One region of the Exiguobacterium abrahamii genome, then DNA from elsewhere that is predicted to be linked to it. Evidence: riboswitches for the same ligand, from Rfam matches in the RefSeq annotation. Region 1 holds a riboswitch; each other region holds the start of a gene.
What was found. A riboswitch is a leader RNA that binds a small molecule or an ion and turns the genes downstream of it on or off. The one in region 1 is predicted to bind S-adenosylmethionine.

Region 1 (5,782 bases):
CTCGAGGAACTCATCTTTTTGTTCGCGTAATCGTGCAATGCGCGTCGCGCCTTGTTCCGTTAAGGAAACAAGAATCACCCGATTGTCAGTAGCTGAACGCTCACGAGCAATCATCCCGGTCGATTCCAGATGTTTGAGGTGACGGGTCACCGCCGCATGATCGACATTGACGCGTTTTTGCAATTCTTTTTGACTGATCGTTTGATCGACTTGTAATTGAGCAAGTAAATCCATTCGCGTCTGACTGAAACCATCCGTACAGAGATCGAATTTTTGAGCAATCGTCTTATTGACGGAGACGAGTGCATAGATCAAACGTCCTTTTTCGGTACAGGAAATACTCAATCCATCACATCCTTCCCTTCGTTCGAAGAAACCTTTGACGTATCAAAGATTGATATGTAAACGAATATAACGTGTTTATTTTGATGACGCAACTTATCTGCTTCTGACATAAAAAAAGATATCATTCACGCGGAATGATATCGAGTCAGGCGACTTAACTAATTTGGCGTTCAGACGCTGAAAGTCCTTTTGCATCAATCGCTGCAATGATCCGGCGGAAATAAAACAACCAAAATTGCAGGAACGGTCCGATCAGGAAAATCGAGAGGATCGTACCGAAGAAAACAGGTCCCCCGAGCAACCAGCCAATGCCGCATGCTGTAACTTCCATGATCGTCCGCATCAGACGAATCGACGTTCCAAAACGCTCTGCAAGTGTCAATGTCAACCCATCGCGTGGACCGGCCCCGTATCCGACAGCGACATACAGACCAGCGCCCATCCCAATGATGAAAATGCCGAAAATCAGCCAGAGTGTATTCAACCAGATCGACTCAAATGAAGGTAAGAGATGAGAGCCAAGAACGAGATTCATGAAGACACCGACGAAAATCGCGTTGACGAGCGTTCCGATTTGCGGTGTGACGCGGTCTAACGCGTATTTCACGAACACGAGTAATAGACCGACAAGCAAGATGATCGTTCCGACGGATAGCGGCGTCTTTTTTTGGAGACCAAGATGCAATACATCCCACGTCGAGACACCGAGTTCAGCCGTGATCATCATCGATGAGCCAAGAGCGAGTAAAAATAAACCGAGTAGGAAGAGTCCCCACTTTAACGTAGCGCGTAACAACCAGGAAGCGCGATGACGCGTCATGTCTGGCACCCCATTTCTTAAAAATAATTGATTCGTTAACTGTATCATGAGGAAAGTGGAAGAAGAAAGACGAAATTTTCCGTTTTTTCCATCTTAAGAAGGAGGGGAAGGTCAAAAGAGAAACGTATACTGAAGAAAAAGGAGATGACCGAATGAAAGCGATCCGGCACCTGTTTCGTTTTACATATATAGAAGCCATCTGTTGCGTCTTTCCCGTGATGATTTTCGCGGCGCTTGCTCTTTCACGTTATCTTCCTACTGAACCGGTCGCTCGATACGATCTTCTGTTGCTCTGGTGTATTCTCGTCCAAATCGTCTTACTCGTCACGCGGTATGAAACGATGGAGGAATTCAAACTGATCTTATTGTTTCACGTCATCGGTCTAGCACTTGAACTGTTCAAAGTGAACGTCGGGTCTTGGAGTTATCCGGAAGACGCTTTGACGAAAGTGGCTGGTGTTCCATTGTATGCAGGATTCATGTACGCAAGCGTCGCGAGTTATGTCTGCCAGGCGTTTCGGCGATTTCATTTACGATTCATAGCATTTCCTCCCCCGTGGCTTGCGATCAGCGTCGGTAGTCTCGTCTATCTCAACTTCTTCACCCACCACTGGATCTTCGATGCACGCTGGCTATTGATGGTTCTCGTCGTCCTCGTTTTCTATAAGTCATGGGTTCATTTTACGATCGAGCAGACGATTTACCGGATGCCGCTCGTCCTGTCCTTTTTACTGATCGCCTTTTTCATTTGGATCGCAGAGAATATCGTGACGTTCTTTAAAGGCTGGGTCTATCCGCATCAAGAAGGAGGCTGGGCAGTCGTTGATCTTGGAAAATTATCTTCTTGGTTCCTACTTGTGATCATCACGGTTTTGATCGTCATCGTCGCGAAATATAAGCGTCAGGATCCGGCTGTGGAAATTCAGCAACGTACCTAAACAAAAAAATAACCTGGTTATTTTTTTGGACTACTTCCGCGTTTTTTCGTTGCTATAGTGAAAAAAACGCAAAGGAAGTGGTTACGGATGATGCAACAGGTGTTGGAACGAGCAACTGAATTGGTACAGATGAAATTAGCGGTCGTGGAGCGGTACGAAGATTGGCAACTCTGGCTCGACGAAGTAAACGGAATCGATGAATGGGTAAAGATGTCAGCGTATTATGCACCACGTGACGTTCAAGAAACACCGGTCGTCGACGAAGTAGTAGAGCTAGAGCAGACCATCGTCATGCCACCACAAGTACCGGTCGAGCCAGTACGCAAGCAACGTTATGCCTATACGTTTCAGCGGGGATTAAAAGGCGGTACTTTATTAGAGTGGTCCGGCAGTCATATTTCAGAACGAGACGTCCGCGATTGGAATCTCGAGCACGGCATGGAAGTACGTGTTCGAATGGAACGGGAGGATGATCATAAAACGATTTGCCGCATCGAAGCTGTCGTTTCGACGGATCGGATGAGAGAGAATCCAGAGCGTCTAGTGTTTGAACAAGCAATCGTCAAGGCACATGGCATCATTGAGAGAACGGTGGATGGTCCACTGCAAGATGAGTCAGGAAAGCCATTTTATTATGTCGTACCGGTCGAAGACATGCGTTATTTCCGACTGGAAGCAGGGCAGCTCGTCGATCTCGTCATGTGGCGGGGACGGAAGGATACACTGACGATTGCTTGGAAGCATCCGTTCACGTATGAAGAGCCGGTCGTCAATACATCATCCAACCGCCGATCAGAGGTGGAGCAACAGGTAGTGAAGACGCCTGTGACAACAAAAAAGTCAAATCGGTATGCACGAAAAATGAAACGGCAACCGGTGCCGAAAGCTAAAAAAGCGCAGCGTCGCGTCCGTATGCAAAAAGAGCGAACGATTGAACCGATCGTGACGACAGCTGTACCCGGACAATTGATGGATTTCGTTGATAAGACACCGCTTGATTTCACGCGCTTCACAGGAATGCGTCTCGTCATTGTCGGAAACGAACAACAGACCGCTGTCTATCGCGAGTTCTTTGCGCCGACGGGAATCGAATTGATTCATCTGGCAGGGGACGCACAGTCCGCGAAAAAGATTGCCTGTCTCGCCAAAAAGACGGACGCGATCGTCGTCGTGACGAGCCGTGTCTCTCATGCAGCGAGTGCGCATGTCATCGCTCAGGCGAAAAAGCATGGTATTCCATTCGCGATGGAACGCCTCGATGGTCGACGTTCGTTATACACGGCGTGTGAGCGGCAACTTGAGAGCGCTTGGCTTAAAAAGAAACAAGAGGGAAAATTATTGAAAAAGCAGTGAAACATTAGAAGAATTCGACCGTAAAGTAAGGTAAGAACTTATTTTTCAAGGAGGACCTTACTCATGTCATCTCAATTAAAAAAAGCAGCGAAGGAGTCGCTCAGCGGTCGTTGGGGGTTTGCCATCCTCATGTTCGTACTGTTTTCTATCATCCAGAGCGTTCCGACGTTCATCGGACCTGATCCTAACGAAGACCTAAATGCGATGAGTGCGGTCAGTATCATTCTTTCGATTTTATTGATCCCAATCGCAGCGGGTTGGACGTGGGTCGCGATGTCGTTCGCACGCAATGAAGAAGTCAAAGTAGCTGATTTGTTCGAGCCGTATAAAATCTTCGGCAAAGTCATCGGCGTCTCGATTGTGCAAGCGGTCTTCTTATTCCTATGGACACTACTCTTGATCATCCCAGGGATCATCAAGTCGTTCTCTTACCTGTTGACGTTCTACATCCTTCGAGATGAACCATCGATCGGTATCCTCGAGGCCATCACGCGTTCACGCCAACTCATGGATGGTCATAAGATGGAAGCATTCTTACTCTTCCTATCATTCATTGGTTGGGCATTACTTGTGATTGTTACACTTGGTCTTGCTGTCTTATGGGTTGGACCATACTTCAGCGTTACAATGGCAAAATTCTATGATCGTGTTCGTGGTGAACAAGCACCAGAGCCAACATCAGATTTCGTCGCACCATATTAATCCGGAATCCCGACACGACGTCGGGATTTTTTATGCGCGAAATAATTCCGATTGGAAAAGACGGTTTAATGGTTGCTTTAGTTCAGTGAATTCTGTACGATGAATGCAACACATCTTATCTAGAGAAGTCGAGGGACTGGCCCGAAGACACTTCAGCAACCCCGCCGTGGCGGAAGGTGCTACTTCCAGGAAGGGATACCTTCCGAAGATAAGAGCGGACAGGATAAGATACCGTCGCTCTTTTCGAACTTCGAAAAGAGCGTTTTTTATGATAAGGGGGATGATGGAGTGGAGTATGGTTTTTGGTTACCGATTTTTGGGGGATGGTTACGTAACGTCGAGAATGAACAGATGCCACCGACCTTCGATTATGCAAAACAAGTCGCACAAACAGCAGAGCGGATCGGCTTCTCGACGACGTTGATTGCGGAATTGAATTTGAATGATATCAAAGGCATCAAGGAACCGAGTCTTGAAGCATGGACGACGGCAGCAGCGATTGCTGCAACGACAGAACGCTTAGAGATCATGACAGCGGTTCGTCCCGGGTTTCATAATCCAGCGACGACGGCGAAGATGGCGGCAAACATCGATCAGTTGAGTGGTGGACGCTTTACACTCAACGTCGTTTCGGCGTGGTGGGCAGAGGAAGCCAAACAATACAACGGTATCTTCACAGCACACGATGAACGCTATGCTCGGACGGAAGAGTTCGTCACGGTCATGAAGGGACTATGGGCAGATGCGTCACCGTATAGCTTCTCCGGTCATCACTACACGATCGAGCAAGCAGAACTCCATCCGAAGCCGGTCCAGCGTCCAGGCATCAAGCTCTACGCTGGTGGAGAGAGTGAAGCTGGAAAACGAACGATCGTCGAACACTGTGATGCTTATGTCATGCATGGGGGCACGGTCGAAGAAGTAGCTCATAAAATCAGCGATATGAAAGTACGCCGGGAAGCGACGGGACAAACGCCGCTCGAGAGCTTCGGTCTTGCGGCCTACATCATTTGTCGAGATACGGAAGAAGAAGCGCTTCTTGAGTGGCAACGCATTACAGACGTCAAGGAAGACAGCGCCGGTTATGCCGGTTATCAGGATTTCATCAGTAAATCGCAACTGGAGCAACAGGTCGAGCGGAACGATTATTCCGTCTCGAACCGTGGTCTACGACCGAACTTGATCGGAACACCAGAACAAATCGCTGAACGGATTCTAGCGTTCGAAGCCGTTGGTGTCACGTTACTTTTATTACAATTCTCACCACAACTCGAAGAAATGGAACGCTTTGCCCGTGACGTAATGCCACTGGTCGAAGCGAAACGAAAGGTAGGTCAACAATCATGACAAAAATTCATATTCTCCACGAAAATCAAGAATGGACGGACCATCTCATCAAACGTCTCGAAGAACTCGAATTACCATATGAACAGTGGCACTTGAATGAAGGAATCGTTCCGCTGGATGAACTGCCGCCAGAAGGCGTCTTTTACAGCCGGATGAGTGCCTCTTCGCATACGCGGGGGCATCGTTACGCGCCGGAGTTGACGGAAGGGGTTCTCGCTTGGTTAGAAGAGCATGACCGGACCGTCTTTAACGGAACACGTGCGCTTCGTCTTGAAGT
Region 2 (5,782 bases), on a different contig from region 1:
GAATGCCCGGTAACGTATGCAACATCAAACCGAGTAGTTTCGCGCTCTCGACGCGGTATCGTTCACTGCCGAAGCGCGTCACTTGTCGTGTATGATCATGGTTGTTGAGGAACTGTGAATTGACACCTAATGGGTATAAGACGTCGTACCAGCGTTTTTGAATCTCCTTGAATCGTAAGAGATCCATCGCCTCCATGTCATCCGCGATTTCGAAGTGAAATAGCGTCCGAAGTTCTTTTCGGTCTTCACTGACATATAACAGTCCGTCTTCTGGACCAACGAACGGAATCTCACCGACTGTAAACAAGTCTTTACCAGCGAGAACATTCGCATGCATCTCCTGCAAAAAGTCATGCACGCCGGGCTGATTTCCAAGGTACGAGAGATCAAACGGATTGGCGACATCCTCAAGCGATCGTTTTTTGATCAAGTTGATGACATCCATTCGGAAGCCGTCGATTCCTTGAGCGATCCACCAGTTCATCATGTCGTAGATCGCTTGCCTCACAGCTGGGTGCTCCCAATTTAAGTCGGGCTGCTCTTTGGCGAAGGAATGAAAATAATACTGCCCGCGTTCTTCACTCCACGTCCACGGGCTTGGCGCAAAGTACGAGCGCCAGTTGTTCGGAGGCGTCTCTTTCGTGCCTTCCTGCCAGATGTACCAGTCATCCTTATCGTTGATCCGCTCTCGCGACTGACGGAACCAGTCATGCTGGTCACTCGTATGGTTCACGACTAAATCGAGAATGACCTTTAATCCACGGGCATGAGCGGCCGTGATCAACTCCTTTAGATCTCCCATCGTTCCCGCTTTTTCCATGATCTCGTAATAATCGGCAATATCATAGCCGTTATCGACGTCTGGGGAACGATAACACGGATTCAACCACACGACATCGACACCAAGTGAAGCGATGTAATCAAGCTTGTCGATGACACCTCGTAAATCACCAATCCCATCCCCGTTCGAATCTTTAAAGCTACGCCAGTAGACTTGATAGACGACTGACTCTTTCCATTTAGCTCGCTTCATCTTCCCACTCCTCTCCCTACTCTTTATTCCCGCTCCACTTATCTGTACCTGTTTATCCGACAATTTTTTTGAATTTCGAAAAAGTTCTTTTCTTTTGACTGAATATTCGTTATCCTTGACGACAATACCACGAAGGAGGCACGCATCCATGAAACATTTCGCTCCATCCATCGCCATCGACCGGCTTCCTGCACCCGTCTTCGCTGAACTTGCGAATCGAATTGGCGCTGTCAAAGCAGCAGGTCACGATGTCATCACACTTGGTCAAGGAACACCCGATCAAACGACGCCCGTACATATTCTCGACGCACTGAAACAGGCGATCGATGAACCGACGAACCTTCAATATCCACCGTTTCGTGGACATGATTTTCTAAAACAAGCCGTCGCGCGCTTTTATGCGACTGAATTCGGTGTCACGATCGATCCGGCAACGGAAGTCGCAATTCTCCTCGGCAGTAAAGCCGGCATCGTCGCCTTACCGCAGACGATCGTCAACCCTGGAGAGGGTGTCATCGTTCCGGATCCAGGATACCCGGATTACCTGTCTGGCGCCGCACTTGCTGGTGCTTACCCGATCACGCTTCCGTTGCTTGAGAAAAATAACTTCTTACCGGATTACGACTTACTTGATACGACGGACGTCGAGCGTGCCCGGATGTTGTTCCTCAACTATCCGAGTAATCCGACGGGTGCGACCGCAACGGCAGAAGCCTTCGAACAGACAGTCGCTTTCGCCGATGCCCATGATATCTGCGTCGTCCATGACTTAGCATACGGTGGCATCAGTTTCGATGGTCCGACACGTAGCTTCCTGCAGACGGAAGGGGCGAAAGACGTCGGGATTGAGCTATTCTCACTCTCAAAACGCTTCAACATGTCCGGCTTCCGGATTGCCTTCGCGATCGGAAATCCGTCCGTCATCTCAAGCATCGAAACATACCAAGAACATCTCTACGTCAGTGCCTTCACACCGATTCAGCATGCGGCGACCGTCGCTCTGACGAGTGACCAAACGTGCGTCCGTGAGTTAAGTAGCTTGTATGAAACACGACGCGATGCGTTGTTCGCAAAACTCGATGCGATTGGTTGGAGTGGTCCACGCCCGGGCGGTTCCTTCTTCGTCTGGCTTCCTGTTCCGGAAGGTTACACGTCCCAAAGCTTCACCGATCACCTGCTTGACGAAGCACACGTCGCCGTGACCCCTGGATCCTTCTTCGGCGAATACGGTGAAGGTTACGTGCGAATCAGCTTAATTGCTGACGTCGAACGTCTAGAAGAAGCCGTCGATCGAATCGGAACGCTCAACCTGTTCCGGACACCTGTTGCGGAATAATTCTGAAAAAACATTTGACAGATGGGAATCATTTCCGTTAAAGTAAATCCCAACAGCATAACTACTTATCGAGAGCGACCGAGGGATTAGGCCCAACGACGTCCGGCAACCACCTGTAAGGAACGGTGCCACATCCTACAGAATGATCTTCATTCTGAGAGATAAGTTACGAAATCTTACACTTTCGTCGCTTTTTTTCTGGTTGCTCCGCTACTAGGAAAAAGCGACTTTTTTTGTATGAGGAGATGAGCGGATGATTGAATTCAAACACATTACAAAACGGTTCGTTCGAGATCGGACCCCGATTTTTGCCTTACGGGATGTCGATTTGACGATTCAAAAAGGAGAAATCTTCGGAATCATCGGTGAGTCCGGTGCCGGTAAAAGTACATTACTTCGCCTGATCAACGGGCTTGAGCATCCGACACAAGGAACCGTCAAGGTCGACGGTGTCTCGCTCGGTGGGATGTCAAAAGCAGATTTGCGTCAACTTCGCTTGCGGACAGGAATGATCTTTCAGCATTTCCAATTGATCCAGTCGCGCAACGTCGCGGATAACATCGCTTTTGCGCTCAAGGCCGCTGGCGTCAAACGAGCAGATTTCCCGGAGCGAATTCGCGAGCTCGTCTCGCTCGTCGGACTTGAAGGATTTGAGACGAACTTCCCGAGTCAATTAAGCGGTGGACAGAAACAGCGCGTCGGGATTGCCCGGGCACTCGCAAACAATCCGACCGTCTTGTTATGTGATGAAGCGACATCCGCTCTTGACCCTGTTACGACACTTCAGATCCTTGAACTGCTGAAGGATTTGAATGAACGACTCGGATTGACGATCGTCCTCATCACGCATGAGATTGATGTCGTCAAACAGATTTGCCATCGCGTCGCGGTCATGTCGCAAGGTGAAGTCGTTGAAGTCGCCTCAACCTATGACTTGTTCAGTCAAGCCAAGCATCCGGTGACGCAACATTATGTCGATACGGCACTACAAATCGAATTGCCGGAACGCATCTTACAGGCAACGCCGGGTAAGATCATCCGCTTACAGTTCACGGGCGAGAAGACCGGTGAGAGTACGTTATCAGAAGCGATACGCCGTTACGATATCTCGGTCAGCATCTTGCACGGTAAGGTCGACTACATTCAAGACGTCGCCTTCGGTGTCCTGATTGTCAGCTTGACGGGCTCATCCGACCAAATCGCTCCTGCCCTCGACTGGCTCGCGACGGAACTTCATGCACTCGAGGTGATTCAGGATGTGGCTTGATCGTATTCAAACGATGTTACCGGAGCTCTTGAAGGCGCTCGGTGAGACGGCGTGGATGGTCGGAATTTCACTTGCCTTCGCATTGGTCGTCGGGATTCCGCTCGGGATTCTCTTGTTCGTCACCGACCGCGGATTATTTTTTCAAAACCTTGCCGTCCGCCGTGTTCTTGACTTCGTCGTCAACATCGTCCGGTCGCTACCGTTCATCATCTTGCTCGTTGCCCTCATTCCGTTGACGAAGTTCTTACTCGACAATACGATCGGTCCGACGGCAGCGTCCGTCAGCCTTAGTGTCGCAGCGATTCCATTTCTCGCACGCCTCGTCGAAACATCACTCCGCGAAATTCCGCCTGGTCTAATCGAAGCAGCGGAAGCCTGTGGGGCGAAACCATTGCGGATCATCGTCAGTGTCCTCTTACCGGAAGCACTTCCTGGCATCATTCAGGGCATCACATTAACGACGATCAGCTTGATCGGCTTCTCAGCGATGGCTGGTATCGTCGGCGGCGGTGGTGTTGGTGACCTCGCGATCCGTTTCGGGTACTATCGCTACGATAATCTCATCATGATCGTGACGATCGTCGTTCTCATCGTCATCGTTCAAAGTATTCAAGCACTTGGCAATCAACTGGCGCGAAAAACAGATAAACGCTAATCATACATACAAAGGGAGAGTGGAATCATGAAAAAACGATATGCCTTTTTAGCAACAGCCTTACTCGGTGCAGGAGTCCTCGCGGGATGTGGAGACAGCAGTGCTGATGAAAAAGAAAAGACGATCAAGATTGGTGCGACGAGCGGTCCGTATAGCGACATGGTCAAACAAGCGATCCAGCCACAACTCGAGAAGAAAGGCTATAAAGTCGAAATCGTCGAGTTCAGCGATTACATCCAACCGAACATCGCCCTCGGTAGTGGGAACATCGACGCCAACTTGTTCCAACACTCGATCTATCTGAAGACGTTCTCTAAAGAAAAGAACCTCGATTTAAAAGGACTGATCACGGTTCCGACAGCACCGATGGGACTATACAGCAAGACAGCGAAGACGCTTGACGACGTCAAGACAGGTGCTGAAGTTGCGACGCCGAATGATCCAACGAACCAAGCACGGGCACTGAACCTCTTGGCAGAACAAGGCTGGATTGAACTCAAGCCGGACGCTGATCCACTAACCGTTTCAGAAAAAGATATCGTCAAGAATCCGAAGAAACTCGTCATCAAACCACTCGAAGCGGCTCAACTGCCACGCGCTGTTGAAAGTGTCGACATCTCAGCCGTTCCAGGGAACTTCGCACTTGCTGCGAAATTCGACTTACTCGATGCGCTAGCGCTTGAGACGATGGACGAACAATACCGCAACCTCGTCGCTGTCCAAACGAAAGATGCGGACAAGCAAGTCGCAAAAGATTTGAAGGCAGCCGTCGAATCGGACGCCTTCAATACAGTCATCGAAAAATCATTCAAAGGCTTCAGCAAGCCTGAATGGGCAAACTGATGTAAAAAATGACCGGATTCCAAGGAGAGATCATCTCTTTGAATTCCGGTCGTTTTGTGTTAGAACCGATACCACATCAGTTCTTCATCATGATAGGTATCATCGATTTTCAGCGCCCGTGGTTCAATCGCGTATGATTCAAAACCAAGTGATCGATACAACGCTTTAGCAGCTTCATTCGTCCGGACGACCGAGAGATGGACTTGCTCAATCACAGGATGCTGCTTTAATGTACGTAATGCCTCTTCTACGAGTTGTCGTCCGACCTGTTGTTTTCGGACGTGTGGCGTGACGTACATCGCAAACAAATTCGCTCGATGTTTCACCTTAACTGGTTCTAAGTTGACAATCGTGACGACACCGACGAGTTCATTTTCATGAAACGCACCGAACGTCATCGACTGTTCGCTTTCAAGACGAGTTGCGTACCGTTCGATGGGTCGATCTTTTTCTGCTTCATAATCAGAGCCGAATGCCTCCGGATGGTTTCGTAAGGCTTCTAACCGCAATGCTTTGTAACGAGTTGCATCTTCTGCCGTCAATTGACGTATTTTCAACTGCTCCACCCCCTACCTGTAGTATAGAACGAACTTACTCGTAAAAAAGAGGACGACATCGAGCGATATCGTCCTCTATTCTTCTATTTAA
Region 3 (5,782 bases), on a different contig from region 1:
AGCGTCCTGAGGAAGTAACAGATATTGAGCGCTCGGTTCCGGGAGCAGATGTTGTCAGCTCGACGTTTGACGAAACACCAGACAACCACGTCCGGATTTCTGAGCTTGTCCTCGAGCGGGCGATGCGACTCGTCGAACATAAGAAGGATGTCGTCATCTTGATGGATTCGATCACACGTCTGACACGGGCCTATAACTTAACGGTACCGCAAAGCGGTCGGACGCTCTCAGGGGGAATTGACCCGGCTGCGTTCCATAAGCCGAAACGGTTCTTTGGGGCAGCGCGAAACATCGAACACGGTGGTAGTTTAACGATTCTTGCGACAGCACTCGTTGAGACAGGATCACGCATGGATGACGTCATCTATGAGGAATTCAAAGGGACGGGTAACATGGAGTTGCATCTTGATCGTAAGCTGTCAGAGCGTCGGATCTTCCCAGCGATCGACATTCGGAAGTCGGGTACACGGAAGGAAGAACTCTTGCTTCCGAAAGAGCAACTCGATGCGCTTTGGACGATTCGCCGGACGATGAATGAGTCGAACGAATTCGTTGATACGTTCTTGCGTAAGATTCGTGATACGAAAAATAATGAGGAATTTTTCGTCGAACTCGAGAAGGAAAAGAAGAAGGCGGTCCGACGCGCACCGGCAAAACCGCGTACCGTCAAGAAGGAAACGACGACGGAAAAATAACTATTGCGACGCGCAAAAAAATCGTTTAGTATAGGAAGGTAACTTACTCTGGCTCAGCAAATGAACCAGGGCGGAAGGAGAGAAATCAACCATGAAACAAGGAATTCACCCTAACTACAACAAAGTAGTATTTATGGATTCAACGACTGAGTACAAATTCTTAAGCGGTTCTACTCGTTCTTCGAACGAAACGATCACTTGGGAAGATGGTAACGAGTACCCACTCATCCGTGTGGATGTGTCTTCAGACTCGCACCCATTCTACACAGGTCGTCAAAAGTTCAACGCGGCAGATGGTCGTGTCGATCGCTTCAACAAAAAATACGGCCGCAAGTAATCACTTGTCGGTTCTTAAAAAAACAGCCTGCCTCCATTATGGAAGCAGGCTGTTTTTGTATAGACTGAATTGTGAACGATACGCGAGATACGTCTTCAAGACGAAGGAGAAGGCGATTCCACCGGCAATCCCGATTAAATACGGCATGACTTCCGGATGTGCCAAGATATAGTCCACGACTTTGTGGAACGAGAGATGACGACCGACGAAGTAGCCGGCGCCTAAGAAAACGCTGATCCAAATCAACGCACCTGTATACGCATAACTCGCAAACACGCGAAACGGCATTTTCGAGACACCTGCAAAAAAGGCAGAGAGTTGGCGGAGACCAGGTATGTAGTAACCGATGATTAGGACCGATTTTCCGTAACGACGAAATCCGGCTTCAGCGGAAAGAATATGTTTTTCTGAGATACGCATTTTCGGTCCGACGCGGTGTAGTAGTGGCATACCGAGTTTTAATCCGAGTAAATAGCTGATCGTCATCCCGATACAACTGCCGGCGTAAGCGGCGAGAATCGTACCGACGAGTGGTAGATTGCCTTGATGCATCCAAAAACCGGACAGGACGAGCAGGGTCTCATCAGGAACCGGCAATCCCACGATACCACCTGCGAGAAGGACGGAGAGACCAAGGGCACCATATTGGTGCAGGATGTCATGTAAGAGATGATGAATCGGGGACACCTTCTTTCGTGAGAGTCTTCTTCTTCAGTGTACAGGAAATAGGGGACGGTTGGAATGAAAGGACAAAAATTCTAGGTAAAGAAAAAATGAATTTTGATTTCCGGAAGTCAACCCTTTTTCTCGATACCGTTTCGGGCTATACTCGTTAAAGTGACTATTTTTAGAGGACGGTGTCGGACGATGATGCATGTAATAAATCAGTACGGCTGGATCGAAGTAATTTGTGGCAGTATGTTTTCCGGGAAATCGGAAGAGTTGATTCGTCGTGTCAGACGGGCGCAGTACGGCAAACTGCCCATTCAAGTATTCAAGCCGGCAATCGACGACCGGTACCATGAAGAGCATGTCGTCTCTCATATCGGCAATTCCGTCGTGGCGATTCCGATGGCGACGAGTCGCGATCTCTACGCAGCAGTAGCAGAAGAAACACAAATCGTCGGAATCGATGAAGTTCAATTCTTTGATGATGAGATCGTACAAGTCATCGAAGCACTCGCACAAGACGGAAAACGCGTCATTTGTGCAGGTCTTGATCAAGATTTCCGGGCAGAGCCATTCGGCAAGATGCCGGAATTACTGGCGCGCGCAGAATTCGTAACGAAGCTACAGGCCATCTGTCTTTCGTGTGGGGATCCGGCTTCCCGGACACAACGGTTGATTGATGGAAAACCAGCGAACTACGATGATCCGATCATCCTAGTAGGCGCTTCAGAATCGTATGAGCCACGATGCCGCCATTGCCATGAGGTGCCTGGAAAACCGAAGCCGCTCCAGTCGGTGCAGCACCAAGAAAATTAAAAAAAGACGAACCGATCGCGGTCGTCCTTTGATGTAGCAGCTATTCGCTTCTAAGTGAATAGCTGTTTTTTTTTATTATCCCGTTTCCTGTGAGAACCGGCTTGAGCGTTCGATGAAGCGGATCGTCTCACGAACGATCAAATCCTGATCATGATCGAGTGTCGCGACGTGATACGAGTTCAGTAAACAGTAGCTGCGTTTATCATTCGTCCCGATATGTTGATGCAGATAATCTGAGCTCGATGGCGGAACGACGTGATCCGTCGCCGAGTAAAGAATCAAGGTCGGTAGAAGGATCGATCCAAGACGTCCTTTCGTCTCATCCATCAGACGAACGAGTTCGAACGCACAACGGCTTGGAACGAGGTCATAAATGATTTCGAAAGCAGACCGCTTGATGTCCGGTGCCCCTTCCGGTAAATACTCTGGACCGTCGTCGAACGATAGTGCTTCATAGGATGGAACGGAAAGAGCGGCATTGATCGTAATGATGCCGGCGAACGGAATGCCGTCAGCGGCGAGTGACAGTGCAAGCGTCGCCCCCATCGATTGACCGATGACGAAGACTTGATCGCATGTTTCTTGTAAACGTTCATAGCCGTCTTGCAGGCTTTGCTTCCAACATCGAGCAGTCGATTGTTCAAACTCGCGGACGTTCGTTCCATGTCCACGTAAGCGCGGGGCATAGACGGTAAAACCTTCAGCAGCGAATGCCTCACCGACGTCTCGGACACTTTGCGGAGTGGCATTAAACCCATGACAGATTAGAATGCCGATCGGTCCACCTTGAAAATAAAACGCTTCAGCACCAGTCAATACAGGATAGTTCATCATTACTATTTTTCCTCCATTCATGAAAAAAACTCGTCGACGTCACTGCTTGGACGCCCACGAGTTTTTCACCGTATCATCCAAAGCCGCGCTTTGCTGGTCGGAGCACCTTACAGATTGCAGGTTGCCGTGAAGTCATAGAGCCAGGTCTCTCGTTCACTCTTGATAAATATCATATTGGAATTGTCGGAATAATCATTGAAACGATGGTAGCACGTTCGAAAATGACTTGTCAAATCGTTCTTGACGAATCATGATCCGTTCATTAAGCTAATTCGTAACTTGTTTATCCATCGATATGCGCCAAATGGATTATTTTTGCAAAGTTGGTTGACTTTTAAAGTTTCGACCCGTAATGTAAAAATTAGTTTTACGACATAAGCAACAACGCAACAACACACATACGAATTTCATACCGCAATACTTATCCAGAGAGGTGGAGGGACTGGCCCTACGAAACCTCGGCAACAGACTCATTATGAGCACTGTGCCAATTCCATCAGACAGATGTCTGAGAGATGAGTGGAGTGGATTCTGCCACTGTGCGGATCCAGGTCTCTTCTTGTTTCTCAAGAAGAGACCTTTTTTGTTGAATGAAGGGGGAAAACGGAATGATTGCATTTCATCAAGTCAAAAAAACGTACGTCACGAAAGATCAGACGATCGCAGCGCTCGACGGTGTCGACCTGACAATCGAAAAAGGCGAAATCTTTGGTGTCATCGGCTTTAGCGGTGCCGGAAAAAGTTCACTGCTCCGCTGCGTCAATCTGTTGGAACGACCGACGTCAGGAACGGTGACGGTCGATGGGGAAGATTTAACGCAACTGTCTCCGAAAAAATTGCGCCAAGCAAAACAACGGATCGGCATGATCTTTCAGCACTTCAATCTATTGAATGCGAACACGGTCTTTACGAACGTTGCGAAGCCACTCGTTCTCGCAGGCGTCAAGAAAGATGAGATTCGCCGCCGGGTGACGGAGTTGCTCGAATTCGTTGATCTCGCGGATAAGGCGGATCATTATCCGGATCAATTGTCGGGTGGACAGAAACAGCGCGTTGGTATCGCCCGGGCACTCGCGACGCAACCTTCCGTCCTCTTATGTGACGAAGCGACGTCAGCGCTCGATCCCCAGACGACGCATCATATTCTCCAGTTATTAAAACGGATTAATGCCGAGTACGGGATCACGATTCTCTTGATCACCCACGAGATGGGCGTCATCCGGGAGATTTGCGACCGCGTCGCTGTCATTGAAGCTGGGAAACTGATCGAGTCAGGAACGGTCTTTGACGTCTTTTCAAATCCGCAGACTGAGACAGCGAAAAACTTCGTCCGCTCTGTCATGCATGACGAGATTCCAGCATCGATTCGTCAGTTGATCGAGTCGCGGAGTGCACATCCAATTTATAAGATTCATTTTCTCGGACACCATACCGGTCAACCACTCTTATCGCAAGTCGCAAAACGCTTTGACGTCGATGTCAATATCTTGCACGGGAGCATCACAGAGTTGCAGGAGACACCGTTTGGCACTCTGCTCGTTGAACTGATCGGTGAGCCGGCTGAAGTGAAACGAGCGTTACACTACATCGATCAGGCACAGGTGACGGTCGAGGAGGTACTTGCCCATGCTAGTTAATTACAGTGATATCTGGACAGCATTTTTGCAGACGATGACGATGGTATCCGTCTCACTCTTATTCTCGACCTTGATCGGTTTACCACTCGGGATCCTGCTTGTTGTCACGCGAAAAGGCGCATTGCTTGAAAATGTTCCACTGTTCACGTTCTTCAACAGTATCGTCAATATTTTCCGCTCGATTCCGTTCATCATCTTACTCGTCGCAATCATCCCCTTGACGCGCTTGATCGTTCAGACATCGATCGGAACAGAAGCCGCCATCGTCCCGCTCGTCTTTTACGCCGCACCGTACATGGCACGTTTGATTGAGAGTTCGTTACTCGAAGTCGATAAAGGCGTTCTTGAAGCAGCAGAAGCGATGGGCGCAACACCGTTTCAAACGATTTTCCGCTTCCTTCTGCCGGAGGCACTTGGTTCACTCATCCTGAACTTAACGATCGCGACGGTCGGCTTGATTGGGGCGTCAGCGATGGCAGGTGCCATCGGTGGTGGCGGTTTGGGTGACTTAGCAATTACTTATGGTTATCAACGATTCGATACGAAAGTCATGATCATCACGGTCGGGATTCTCGTCATTTTAGTCCAAGGCTTACAGACGACAGGCAACATCGTCGCACGAAAAATCAGAAGACATTAATCAAGGGAGCGATTCAGTCATGAAAAAAGCAGTAGCAATTGGAGCAACACTCACGACGATTTTATTTGCCGGGTGCGCAGCATCAGGAGAAGACGAAAAGACGATCAAGCTCGGTGTCAGCGGTTCAGACACACAAGTTTGGGATTATGTCGCG
Region 4 (5,782 bases), 150 kb from region 1:
TTGCATTCAACGGGATATCTTCTCTTCCTTGAATCCGTTCGTTTAAGTTCCAATCCGTCTGACCATGCCGCACTAAACAAATTTCAGTCATGTCTCTGTCTCCCTCATTTAAGAAATATGACTGATTGTATCATGTTTTCCATTCGGAAGTTGTCGCGGTGGCAACAGTAGCACCTGACAGGTGAAACGTTCAATTCGTTCGAGCAATCGCTCAATCTTTAACGGATTTTCCGTCTGAGCGAAACTGGCAAGTGAGTGGGTGCCGTTCGGGAAGGAAAACAAACGAACATCGGCTCCGACATCCGCTCCCTTCTCAACGAAATGCAAGGCTTGAGAAAATGGAACGATTGGATCTTTTTTACCGTGCAAGAGCATGATGGGCGGGGCATCCGACGATAAATGTGTGACGGGTGAGACGTGCGTCATCAGCTTGCGCCATTCTTCTCGTCCCCCCTTGTAGAACTTAATGTGGGCAATCCAAGTCTGAATGAAATTAAACAACAAAAAGTTCGTCGGTGGATATAAAGCGATCACACCACTGATCAATGGCATGTGGCGCTCATCACGCTCACCAACGAAAGCAGATGGGGCAAGTGCCGTCGTCAGCATGAGTGCGGCTCCGGCTGAGTCTCCCCATACCATCATCCGTCCTCTTAGAATGCGAAGATCCTCTGCTTCCTTATTCAAAAAACATAACGCATCCCGTACATCTTCGAGGTTATCCGGAAAATAACTGCCCTCTTCAAACAAACGATAATCGATACTACAGACGGCAACTCCGAGTTCAAGCAGACGGTCGACGATTGGACTAAAGCAGAATATGTCATCGCGCTCTCCACGAACAAATGCACCACCGTGTGCATAGATGGCAACGGGAAACGGTCCCTCTCCCGGTGGATAATAGAGATCGAGCTGTAAGATGCGGTCTCCCACCTGTTTATAGGTAAGCGTCCGCGGTGCCAGTTGTTTTTCTGTGAGTGGCAAGGCGGGTTCGGTCCATCGAAGCAATGCACCATAATTGTTCCAGATACTCGCTCCCGCTGCTGCCGTCGTCAATAACGCAGCTCCCCCCATTAGCCATGCAGTTTCACGTTTCACTTGATCACCTCCAAAAGACGTACCAGTTTCTTCACTTTATTATCCTTTTACCCCGTTTTAAAAGATGTCGAACGTCTCGGTATTCCTACTTGACGCTTCATCGGCGTTCCGCTATAGTGAGAAAGTCCAAATCGGAATAGTTACGTTTTAATAATGGAGGTATCATATAATGAAAAAAATCATTCCTGCTTTAACGGTCGCCTTCGCGAGTGCAAGTGTCCTCGCTGCTTGCGGTTCAAATACCGATTCATCGACTTCAGATAAAACCCAGACAGAAGTCTATGCATCAACGTTCGCGACGGCTGCTATTGCCCGCGAAATCGGTGGTAATCAAGTCGACGTCAAGATGATCGTCCCACCTGGAGCAGACCCCCACTCTTACGAGCCAACGTCAAAACAACTCACTGAGATTGCCAAGGGCGACTTGTTCCTCTTAACCGGTACGACGCTCGAGCCGTATTCGAAAAAAATCCAGGAGAGTCTAAAAGGCACGGATGTCCGCTTCGTCGAGACAAGTAAGGACGTCAACTTGCTAGAGTCGGATGCTACACTTCATGCACATGAAGAAGAAGGGCATACAGAAGACGAACATGCCCACGAAGAAGAAGGGCATGATGATCATGCAACAGATGAACATGCGCATGAAGAAGAGGGTCATGACCACGGAAAATACGATCCACACGTCTGGCTCGACCCTGTCAACGCAAAAGCAATGGCACGCTCGATTACAACTGCTCTATCAAAAGAAGTACCAAAAGACAAAGCAACATTCGAGAAAAACTTAAAAGCGTTCGATCAACAAGCTGACGCACTCGATGAAGAGTTCAAACAAGCGGTCGCTGATGGATCGAAAAAAGAACTTCTCGTTACGCATGCCGCTTACGGTTACCTCGCAGAACGATATGGTTTCACACAACTGCCGATCGCAGGAATTTCTCCTTCTGATGAACCGTCACAAAAGCAACTGGCCGCTTTAGTGAAAGAAGCACGGATGCATGATTTGAAATACGTCGCGTTCGAAGAGACAGTTTCACCTAAGGTTGCACGTGTCATCCAAAAAGAAATCGGAGCTGAATCCGTAACGATTCATAATCTAGAGTCGGTCACGAAAGCGCAACAAAACAGTTCTTATTTCAAGTTGATGGAAGAAAACGTCCAAACATTGAAAAAGGCACTTCAGTAAAGTACAGTTGACACGCGTTACTCAATGCGGTACGGTAAGAAACGTGTTTTACAACAATTGAATGACTTCTTTTTATCGCGAGAAACGGAGGGACTGGCCCAATGATGTTTCGGCAGCGGACGATTTGATTCGTACTGTGCCAAATCCAGCAAGCGAAAGCTTGAGAGATAAGAAGAGCGTCTTTATTTCATAAAGACCTCCTTCTTTCTTGCGAAGGGGTCTTTTTTTGTATCTTTGAGAAACGAGGTGTCAACAATGAATGAAACGATCACGCCTAACAAATGGGCACTGCTTCCCCTCGTCGTATTCCTGGTCCTCTTCATCGGAGCCGGGATCTTCTATGACGACTTTTACAAATTTCCGATCCTTATCGCCGCACTGATCGCTTTGATTTTTGCTGCAATCACGACGAAAGGATCGATCAATCAAACGGTTGAACGAATTGCAACGGGTGCCGGAAATCCCGATATCATGATCATGGTCTTCATCTTCTTACTAGCCGGTACGTTTTCTGGAACGGCAGAAGCAATCGGTGCCATCGATGCGACCGTTAATGCCGCTTTGACGTTTCTACCTCCATCGCTTCTCATGAGTGGTCTGTTCATCATCGCTGCCTTCATCTCGATGGCGATGGGGACATCTACCGGAACGATTGCTGCACTCGCACCGATCGCCTTCGGTATTCATGAAGCGACAGGCATCAACGTTGCGATCGCAGCGGCTGCTGTCGTTGGTGGATCGATGTTTGGCGATAACTTGTCGTTCATCTCGGATACGACGATTGCTGCCGTCCGTACCCAAAAAACGAACATGCGCGATAAATTCCGGACGAACTTCATGATCGTCCTGCCGGCTGCTATTTTGACGGTCATCCTGCTCGCATTCGTTTCCGGTTCTGGTGACGTCGTCGAAGCAAAAGCCTTTGAATTCTACAAGTTGATTCCATATCTCGCTGTCATCGTTCTTGCGATCTTCGGTGTCAATGTCATCCTTGTCTTAATTGGTGGTACGCTACTCACCGGCATCATCGGTATGATTGATGGTAGCTTCGGCTTAAGTGGCTTCGTCCTCTCGATGTCTGAAGGCATGTTGGGCATGGCGGAGATCTCCATCTTGACGCTCCTCATGGGTGGTCTCGTCAGCTTGATTACGTTCAACGGTGGAATCGCCTTCTTAAAAGAGACGCTGACACGCAAGATTTCACAGCGTCGGGGTGCCGAATTCAGTATGGCGGCACTCGTCAGTGCAACGAATCTCGCGACAGCAAACAATACGATTTCGATTCTCGTCGCTGGACCACTGGCAGCTGAAATCGCCGATACGTATGAAGTCGATCGCAAGAAATCAGCGAGTATCCTTGATATCTTCTCTTGTGGTATTCAAGGCATCATTCCGTACGGGGCACAACTTTTGATCGCAGCAGAATTGACGAAAACAGCTTCTCCTGAACTGATTCCGTATCTGTTCTACCCGTTCCTCCTCTTCGTCTGTGGATCAATCGCCATCTTCTTCGGCTTGCCACGCATGAAGAAGACAGCGACGAAGCAAGAAAAAATTTCTTCGTAACCATAAAAACAGGTCCAATCGCGTCGACGATTGGACCTGTTTTTATTATTTTTTCTGCTTCGCTTGTCGTTCTAAGATTAAGTAAGCGATTGCCGGAAGCGGGAATTGAACGAGTCCAGCGCCTCCCCACACCCATGGATTACGTCCTGACTTTCGCGCACTAAGAAACAGACCCACTGCCTGCGTTACTAACAACGCGCCAATGCTAAGCCAAGTACATTTGGATAGCTGTTTATTCTTTTGAGCCATCTTTTCTCCCCCTCTTTTAACACACGATTAAATCTTATGATTCTTTTCTATTTTACCTTATTTTGTTCCTCCATGAGCATGGAAACGGACGTCTTCGTTCGTTCATGCTAAACTAAACGAGCAAATCTAAACTACGTTTTATGAGGAGGAGTAACACATGCAATACGCAAAACTTTCAAACGGTATTACGATTCCCCAAATCGGATTCGGTGTCTGGCAAGTAGATGAAGAGACAGAAGCACCTGCTGCTGTCGCTGAAGCATTACGTGTCGGCTATCGTCATATCGATACGGCTGCTGTCTACAAAAACGAGCGCGGTGTCGCAAAAGGAATCAAGGAAAGCGGCGTGAAACGTGAGGATCTCTTCTTAACGTCAAAAGTCTGGAACGATGATATTCGTGCCGGTCGGACGAAGGAAGCATTCGCAGAATCGCTCGAACGTCTCGAAACAGATTACCTTGACCTCTATCTCATTCACTGGCCGGTCGAAGGCTATATCGAAGCGTGGAAAGCAATGGTTGAACTGTATGAAGCAGGCAAGATCAAAGCGATCGGTGTCTCGAACTTCAAAGAACATCACCTCGATACATTGGCAGAAGAGGGCTTGATGGCACCAATGATCAACCAAGTCGAGTTGCACCCACAATTACCGCAACACGAACTGCACGAATACTTGCAAGATCACAACATTCAAGTCGAAGCATGGAGCCCACTCATGCAAGGGAAATTCCTCGAAATCAATGATTTCAAGGAAATCGCAGAGAAACACGGCAAGACACCTTCACAAGTCGTCTTACGTTGGCATCTCGACAACGGCATCGTTGCTCTTCCAAAATCCGTTACACCAGCACGCATTGCGGAAAACTTCGACGTCTTTGATTTCCAACTCGATGCTGATGATCTTGAGAAAATTGATCGTATCGCAACGGATGTCCGCCTCGGACCGGATCCGGACGAAATCGATTTTTAATCTGGCAATTCACGTAAAAGATGAGGCTGACTCAAAAGTCCGTTTCCACAAAGAGAAGGGTGGCAGAACGATGATCTGCCACCCTATCTCGTAACAAAAAGAATGACGTGTTTCACGCCACTCCTACAGGAAAAGTGCCTCTTTGCGCTGTAAGAGACAAACAAGACCCGTTTTCCTGCTTGAATAAAGCCGGAAAATCGGCTTGTGTCTCACCTGAGGAAAGGGCGTGAAAAGACGCGTCATTCTTTTTGAGTCAGCCTCTTGATTCATCTGAACGACGAGAGACCCGTTTCCAGTCTATGACTTGGAAGCGGGTCTCTTTTTTTATGATTGAAGCTGATCAGACATAATAAATTAAAATCGTATCTTCCGCTTCTTCCGCCTTTTGAAAATAGGCACGCAGATTGGCGAACTGTTCCCAGACATCCTCGAATTCTCCCGGTGTTCCGGCTTCATTATGAATCGAAGCAAGTGCCCGTTGATCAAAATTCCGCATCACCTCAGCCGAGATAATGAGGAGTGGTAAGGGAAGAATACCGACAATCGCCGCTTTCTCTTCGTTAACGATCAACTCTTCGCCAACGATCGCTCGTCCCAGATTGTAATGCGTGTCTTGATCAATATAGATATCGATTTGATTCATCAAATGATAGATAGCATTCGTCTGTTCGAGAGCGAATAATTGTTCATGATCGGGTTGTGTCTCATGAATGAAT

Region 2: it holds a riboswitch for S-adenosylmethionine, as region 1 does, so the genes downstream of both, ITJ88_RS01255 (methionine ABC transporter ATP-binding protein) here and ITJ88_RS14030 (LLM class flavin-dependent oxidoreductase) in region 1, are expected to answer to the same signal.
Region 3: it holds a riboswitch for S-adenosylmethionine, as region 1 does, so the genes downstream of both, ITJ88_RS00405 (methionine ABC transporter ATP-binding protein) here and ITJ88_RS14030 (LLM class flavin-dependent oxidoreductase) in region 1, are expected to answer to the same signal.
Region 4: it holds a riboswitch for S-adenosylmethionine, as region 1 does, so the genes downstream of both, ITJ88_RS13310 (Na+/H+ antiporter NhaC family protein) here and ITJ88_RS14030 (LLM class flavin-dependent oxidoreductase) in region 1, are expected to answer to the same signal.

Annotation. Positions count from the first base shown of each region.
Region 1 covers NZ_JADOYC010000005.1:164,329-170,110, reverse strand. Annotated here, with positions in the region: gene ITJ88_RS14055 (MarR family winged helix-turn-helix transcriptional regulator) at 1-345, opposite strand, end outside; gene ITJ88_RS14050 (YczE/YyaS/YitT family protein) at 500-1,213, opposite strand; gene ITJ88_RS14045 (DUF817 domain-containing protein) at 1,318-2,103, shown strand; gene ITJ88_RS14040 (DUF2325 domain-containing protein) at 2,194-3,456, shown strand; gene ITJ88_RS14035 (DUF975 family protein) at 3,520-4,158, shown strand; SAM riboswitch class I at 4,271-4,373, shown strand; gene ITJ88_RS14030 (LLM class flavin-dependent oxidoreductase) at 4,447-5,505, shown strand; gene ITJ88_RS14025 (ATP-grasp domain-containing protein) at 5,502-5,782, shown strand, end outside.
Region 2 covers NZ_JADOYC010000001.1:252,042-257,823, reverse strand. Annotated here, with positions in the region: gene ITJ88_RS01265 (glycoside hydrolase family 13 protein) at 1-1,033, opposite strand, end outside; gene ITJ88_RS01260 (aminotransferase class I/II-fold pyridoxal phosphate-dependent enzyme) at 1,182-2,369, shown strand; SAM riboswitch class I at 2,432-2,537, shown strand; gene ITJ88_RS01255 (methionine ABC transporter ATP-binding protein) at 2,623-3,636, shown strand; gene ITJ88_RS01250 (methionine ABC transporter permease) at 3,626-4,291, shown strand; gene ITJ88_RS01245 (MetQ/NlpA family ABC transporter substrate-binding protein) at 4,319-5,134, shown strand; gene ITJ88_RS01240 (GNAT family N-acetyltransferase) at 5,194-5,691, opposite strand; gene ITJ88_RS01235 (CAP domain-containing protein) at 5,779-5,782, opposite strand, start outside.
Region 3 covers NZ_JADOYC010000001.1:67,227-73,008, forward strand. Annotated here, with positions in the region: gene rho (transcription termination factor Rho) at 1-695, shown strand, start outside; gene ITJ88_RS00385 (type B 50S ribosomal protein L31) at 787-1,032, shown strand; gene ITJ88_RS00390 (DedA family protein) at 1,069-1,719, opposite strand; gene ITJ88_RS00395 (thymidine kinase) at 1,903-2,517, shown strand; gene ITJ88_RS00400 (alpha/beta hydrolase) at 2,593-3,351, opposite strand; SAM riboswitch class I at 3,419-3,520, opposite strand; SAM riboswitch class I at 3,770-3,873, shown strand; gene ITJ88_RS00405 (methionine ABC transporter ATP-binding protein) at 3,960-4,988, shown strand; gene ITJ88_RS00410 (methionine ABC transporter permease) at 4,978-5,628, shown strand; gene ITJ88_RS00415 (MetQ/NlpA family ABC transporter substrate-binding protein) at 5,648-5,782, shown strand, end outside.
Region 4 covers NZ_JADOYC010000005.1:13,286-19,067, forward strand. Annotated here, with positions in the region: gene ITJ88_RS13295 (histidine phosphatase family protein) at 1-91, opposite strand, end outside; gene ITJ88_RS13300 (alpha/beta hydrolase) at 109-1,098, opposite strand; gene ITJ88_RS13305 (metal ABC transporter solute-binding protein, Zn/Mn family) at 1,268-2,281, shown strand; SAM riboswitch class I at 2,351-2,455, shown strand; gene ITJ88_RS13310 (Na+/H+ antiporter NhaC family protein) at 2,537-3,847, shown strand; gene ITJ88_RS13315 (hypothetical protein) at 3,893-4,096, opposite strand; gene ITJ88_RS13320 (aldo/keto reductase) at 4,254-5,066, shown strand; gene ITJ88_RS13325 (hypothetical protein) at 5,407-5,782, opposite strand, start outside.